2 linked regions of the Sporomusa termitida genome follow. The protein of the gene in region 1 binds, or shares a complex with, the protein of each later gene. Links are inferred from orthologs where the notes say so. Each region holds a gene or a part of one and is shown on either strand. Other genes may lie near its edges. The genes, in order: hfq and SPTER_RS03730.

The links.
Region 2: the proteins of hfq (region 1) and SPTER_RS03730 are in contact, whole or in part, in a crystal structure (PDB 3VU3), measured with the Escherichia coli proteins. The link is inferred for Sporomusa termitida from one-to-one orthologs.

What each region holds. Positions count from the first base shown.
Region 1 is NZ_CP036259.1:2,070,826-2,073,905, forward strand. Bases 1-2,751 are described here. They hold hfq (RNA chaperone Hfq), read left to right. Parts: upstream 1-1,121; coding sequence 1,122-1,382; downstream 1,383-2,751. Other genes in these bases: SPTER_RS09500 (class I SAM-dependent methyltransferase), read left to right, coding at 1-148; miaA (tRNA (adenosine(37)-N6)-dimethylallyltransferase MiaA), read left to right, coding at 136-1,077; SPTER_RS09515 (TOBE domain-containing protein), read right to left, coding at 1,648-1,851; SPTER_RS09520 (hypothetical protein), read right to left, coding at 2,207-2,751. In the rest of the region: more of SPTER_RS09520, read right to left, coding at 2,752-3,080. UniProt on the Escherichia coli protein: RNA chaperone that binds small regulatory RNA (sRNAs) and mRNAs to facilitate mRNA translational regulation in response to envelope stress, environmental stress and changes in metabolite concentrations.
Region 2 is NZ_CP036259.1:832,141-835,468, reverse strand. What follows is about bases 177-3,175. They hold SPTER_RS03730 (catalase), read right to left. Parts: upstream 2,731-3,175; coding sequence 622-2,730; downstream 177-621. Other genes in these bases: SPTER_RS03735 (hypothetical protein), read right to left, coding at 209-394; SPTER_RS03740 (spore coat protein), read right to left, coding at 177-191. Also shown: more of SPTER_RS03740, read right to left, coding at 1-176; SPTER_RS03725 (threonine aldolase family protein), read left to right, coding at 3,247-3,328.

The sequences.
Region 1 (3,080 bases):
AGTGGTGGTTAAAGAGGCTGCCGGCAGTGCTGAGTTTGTCCGGCTGGGGTTATTAACAGTGTTAGGCGGCAAGTACAGCCGGGTACAATACGGGGTGATTGACTGCCGGTCAAAGATGGGCAACGGAGGCCAGCCATGGAGCGTTTAATTGTCATTACAGGCCCCACGGCTGTGGGAAAAACGCAAATAAGCATTGATCTGGCCAAGCGGCTGAAGACACAAATCATCTCCGGTGATTCAATGCTTGTATACCGCGGGCTGGATGTCGGTACCGCCAAACCTGACCGCGGCGAGCGCAGCGGGGTTGTGCATCATCTGATTGATATCCTTGACCCCTGGGAAGAGTTTAATGTTGTTGATTTTCAGCACTATGCGCAAACGCTGATTACCCAACTCAATAATGACGGAATTATTCCGATTCTAGCCGGCGGTACCGGACTGTATGTCAGGGCCTTGCTGGAGGGCTATCAGTTTAATCAGGCGCCAAGCGACGAAGGGCTGCGGCAAAAACTGCTTGGCCTGGCGGCCCAGTTCGGCAATCAGCATCTGCATACTTTGCTGGCGCAGGTACAGCCGGACACTGCCGCCAGGCTGCATCCTAATGATCAGCGACGGATAATCAGGGCGCTGGAGGTGCATGCCCTGAGTGGTGAGACTGTCTCGCAGGCTAAGGCCGCACCAAATCAGCTCCTGTATGATGCGGTTGTTATTGGCCTTACTATGGAGCGCGCCGCCTTATACGAGCGGATTAATCAACGGGTTGATACTATGATCCAGCAGGGACTGACCGAAGAGGTAGGGAAACTCCTGCGCCAGGGAATTGCCGCCAACTGTCAAGCCATGCAGGGGATCGGCTACAAAGAAATTGTTGAGCACCTGGCGGAGGGCGAGGGCGGGGATTGGCTGCACGCTGTCAATAAGGTGAAAAAGGCTACCCGCAATTTTGCCAAACGTCAAATGACTTTTTATCGGCGAATGCCTTATATAGCCTGGTTTGACGTTGGAAACCGCAATAATTATGATAAAACGTTGGAAACAATTTACAATCATGTTGCAGGAACGTTTGGTCTAAGGTAAAATAGATGTGAGTAAGTAGAAACATGAATACGGAGGGGTTTCATTTGACTAATAAAGTCATTAATCTGCAAGACAGTTTTTTAAATCAAGTACGAAAAGAAAATGTGCCGGTAATTATATATCTGGTTAACGGGTTTCAACTGCGGGGAGCCGTAAGGGGTTTTGATAATTTCACCGTAATTATTGAAAACGACGGTAAACAGCAGTTGGTATATAAACACGCCATCTCGACAGTAACCCCCTTTCGTCCCTTGGCCGCAAATCTGCACGAGAAGAAGGAAGAAGCGGCTAAAGCTGATAAATAAAAAATGTCTTGCAGTACTCCAGGTGAAATGCCTGGGGTACTTTTTCATATACTCCTTACTTCCGCATTTTATAAAATGAAAGTAAAACCTCTTTGATTTACCATTCATTATTAAAGCTTACGCTCTGCTTAGCGATCCGGTGTGCAGGGTTTAGTTCCCGGAATTATTCCGACGCTGGATCAATTTAATTAAATACGGAAAAATCGGCTAAGCCTTTTAGGCAAGCCGATTTTTGTCGTGCTGGAAAGTATAACTTTCCCTATAATTATTTAAGCACCATCATCTCGGTGGCTTTAACCAATGCTGTAACCTTGTCCCCCGGAGCCAGCTTTAAATCCTCCACCGAGTCTACCGTAATTGCTGCTACCAGTTCACTGCCTTTACAATCCATGACAACTTTGGCCATAACGGCACCCTTTACCACTTCTTTTACGGTTGCTTCCAGTTTGTTTCTGCCACTGATTTTCATAGCTCTGTCACTCCTTTATTTGGTAATTTGCTTAGTTACAATATAGCATATTATATAATAAAAATCAATAAATACTGATATATTTCGTCAAATTCATCCGAAATATAAATATATCTAGCTATACTGCAATATATCTCTTGAATACGATGAATATCTAACAATATGATAACAATAAGTTGAGTTTGGTTAGTTTATGTTGTCGGGTATAATGCTTTATACAGGTCAAGGCGCTGATCAAGGCGGGGATCAGACTTGGCATTTAAACATAACCTAACCCTAAACAACTGCGGTTGATTATAGCAGGCATAATAAAAAAACTACCCAATCAGGTAGTTTCTTTATTATGCCCTTAAATTTATAATTCAACCGCACAGCCGATCGCGCTGTATTCAAGGGTATTGCTGTCAGGGGCAGGAGGGCCGGCGGCATTTGCCATTTGCCGGATTGTCAGGGGAATATTTGTTTTAGACAGGAATACCAATTGTTTTTCATGCTGGCGGACCAGCTTGATCATCTTATAGAAGCAACCGTGACTAAATTTACAGCGCACATTGGCAAAAACAATATCGGCATGAAGAAGCAGGGCTTCATCAAAACCGGCGGCATCGCCGGCCAGATAGGTAAAATGAGGCAGCTTGGCTTTCAATTTTGCCTGCCAGCTATCGGCACCGCCGATAACCAGTGCCTGCACAGTGGCCAGCAGTTTTATAGCAGACTCTGAGTCAGGGAGCTGCTCGGATATTGCTGTAAGGTTGCCGGCTGGCATTGCCCTGACATTGCTGACTTGGCCGTTAAGTACATTCTGTTGAGGCTGACAGCTGGTTTGCGGCAGCTTTTTCTCCGTGAACATTGAATTAAGGACAAATTCTTGCTTGACAGCCAGGTCGTTAATTTCTTCTTCTTTGGCTGCCAATAATTTGTTTTTGGCTGTTAAATCTGTTTTTAGCCGCCGGATTTCCAGTTCGTAATCACTTAGCTGTTTTTTTAGATTATCCACTTCCGGGTACAGATAAGCAGCATTATGTTCAAAATAATACTTTTTAGCTTTTTTATACTCTCTTACAAAGTCAAGCAGATTTAAACCCAACATGACGAATTCAGCACAATCTAATTCCATTTCTTCTTTCGTTTTCTTTACCTGACCGGCGCGGAAGGTTTCGGCAGCCATTTTTACAATATACAGGCGGCAGAGGAGTTCAACGTCCCGCTCCTTGATCTGGGCAATCAAG
Region 2 (3,328 bases), 1.2 Mb from region 1 along the record:
GCCGGTTTGTAATACCCCTTTTGCATGGCAGTCTGGGCAAGCTGATACTGCCGTTGCTCACCCTGATCCCGCATTTGCTGAAAGGTTGAACGCAGCTGGGCATTATTCGTTTCCGCTATGACGCTGGCATAAGTGGACAGACTCCCTTTTATCGATGCCAGATAGTCATTAAGCATGTCTTTATCGTTCACCGTTATACCTCCTTTTGCTATTGAAGAAATGACATTAGTTTCTGTTTGGAATTCCTGGCGGCAACTGCATCTTGCTGAAACATTTGTTTGAGTTGGGCATCACTGCACTGCTGGGCATAGGCTTCGAGTTTGTTGGCCACAGTCTCATGGCCACCGATCATATGCCGTAAATGCTGAAGCTCCAGTTGACTTAACTGCGTCATGTAAATCACTCCTTTCTGACAGAATACAACCTTATTATTAAACAAACAGTGCAAAAATATCCCAAATAATAATTTACAGCCGGCAACTAAGGTCTGTTTATTTACCCCTTGCTGGTTTTGCTTGTTCCTGCCGATAAACAATGAAAATGGAGTTGAAACGTTACCATTCCAACTCCATTATGGTACCTGGCTAGTTAAGCAGTACCTATCCACCGGTTCCTTGTTGTCTAGGCCCGTGTCCAGTGCCGGTGCATAGCGATTGCCTTAACAAACTCTTCACCAAAGCTGCGCCAGTCAGAGGCCGCGCGAATAGTTACCACACCCTGCCCGGTGCCCAGTTGCCCGGCACTATCCGGCGGCGCAAGCTGAGCCCGGCCGGCGGCGGCTTGCAGAAAATCTACGCCTTCATCGGCAGCAGCGATCGGTTTGGCATGTTTATAGGCCTCATTGATGAATTCACGGGCATCGGGTGTTTTTAATAAACTCTGGATACTTTGGGCCCCGCCGGGGACATAGACGGCATCATACAAAACTGCATTCGCAGTCGTAAAATCTTTTACGGCTTCCATTTGCTTGCCGTCTGTACCGGTGAGCATGCCCATACGGCTGCTGACGATGTCGGCACTGACCCCGGCATTTAATAACAAACTAACCACCTGATTAAGCCCTTGATAGCAAAAACCGTTCTCGGCCAGCACAGCAACCTTTCTGGTGAGCGGTGTCCTGATTGTATTTTCCTGGCTCACAGCCGCAGAAGCTGCTGTCACCCCTGTTCCCCCTGGCTCCACCGGTGGATTTGCCCCGATGCCGAGAGCAATCTTCCCGGCCAGCTCCGGTGCCACCTGGTTAAACATATCCACAACCCGCTGTTTTAATGTTTTATCCTTGACATTGCCGACTTCAAAATGAAAGGCATCAATAATGTGTTCCTTTTCCGGGCCTGACATACTGTTCCAAAACAGAGTGGCCTGACTGTAAAAATCACGGAAGCTGTCGCTGCGCCCCCGGATTTTACGGCCATCAACCCTTTCCGCATAATGAACATACCCATCTTCTTCCGCAACAGGAGCCGGACAGTTCTGTTGCAGCGCGTTGGGGGAATAGCTGACTGTTCCCTTATCCACAGTCAGCCGGTGATAACCGTCGCGCTGATTGTTATGAACAGCAACAACTGGCCGGTTGACCGGGATTTCATGAAAATTAGGCCCGCCCAGACGAATGAGTTGGGTATCCTGATAGGAGAATAGCCGCCCCTGCAGCAGTGGATCATTGCTGAAATCAATTCCCGGAACAACGTTGCCAGGACAAAAAGCCACCTGTTCGGTTTCCGCAAAAAAATTCTCCACATTGCGGTTTAAAGTCATTTTACCAATGATCTTGACCGGCACTAACTCCTCCGGCCAAAACTTGGTCGGATCAAGAATATCAAAGTCAAAATTAAATTCCTGCTCCTCATCCAGCATTTGTACACCAAATTCATACTCAGGATAATTTCCCTGCTCAATAGCATCCCATAAATCCCGTCTGTGGAAATCCGGGTCCTTGCCAGACAGCTTCTGGGCTTCGTCCCGCACCAGCGAATGCACGCCCAACACAGGCTTCCAATGGAATTTTATAAAACGGGCCTTACCCTGGGCATTGACGAAGCGGTATGTATTAACACCAAAGCCCTCCATCATCCGGAAGCTGCGGGGAATGGCCCGGTCTGACATCACCCACATCACCATATGGGCGGTTTCCGGCGTGTTGACAACAAAATCCCAGAATGTATCGTGTGCCGTTGACGCCTGCGGTATTTCATTATGCGGCTCCGGCTTAACTGCGTGAATGACATCCGGAAATTTGATGGCATCCTGAATGAAAAACACTGGGATGTTGTTGCCAACCAGGTCGTAGTTGCCATCCTCAGTATAAAATTTTACGGCAAAGCCACGGACATCACGCACCGTGTCGGCTGAGCCCCGTGAGCCGGCGACAGTGGAAAACCGGACAAAAACCGGCGTCTTACCTGCCGGGTCCTGGAGAAATTTAGCTTTGGTATATTCAGCCATCGGCTCATAAACCTGAAAAAAACCATAGGCACCAAAACCACGGGCATGCACTACCCGTTCCGGGATGCGTTCATGATCAAAATGGGTAATTTTTTCACGGAAATGGAAGTCTTCCATTAACGTGGGACCCCGCACGCCGGCCTTGAGCGAATCATCGGTATTGGTAAGCTTTACACCCTGATTTGTTGTCAGCTCCCGGCCTTTATGGTCTGTGCTGAATTCTTCCAGCTGCCGCATTTTTTTATCAATGCCCGGCGCGGCCGATTTGTCTTGATTTTGCTGCATAACAAAGCACCTCCATAATCTTCAGATAGCATGTAACAATGAATGCTAAATGCTACCTTTAGTTTACCGGCTGTGTTGTTATTTATGCAGTTCCGCCGGCCGGGGGTACTTATCGTCGCTCCGTGTAAGTCCCATCACCCGGCGCCTGCGCAACCTATCACTAGCGCAATGCATATTCAACGGCCGCGGCAGGCTTTCCGCTCCTCCTGGTCCGGTATAAGCACTTTTTCCCGTGCTTTTTGGCTTAACGCCCCTTATAAAAATCCTGTTCCATAGTAAAGCTGATGCCTAACAGAGCTACTGCGCGCAACCTGCTAGGAGGGGCTGACGCCGCCATTTGCCATTTTGGCCGTCATCAAACTAAAAAGCTAATGTGGTCAAATACCTATTGGGAAATATTCACGGGCAAACAGAAAAAACCGGCCCAGACTTTCTCCAGCCATTGACAAGATATTGAATTTTATGTATATTATATCGCACGAATACAAGCTCGCAGCTGATGGGAGGAGTATAGCAATGTATAGTTTTAAGAACGACTACAGTGAGGGTGCACATCCGCGAATATTACAGGCATTAAGCAACACAAACCTTGAGCAAA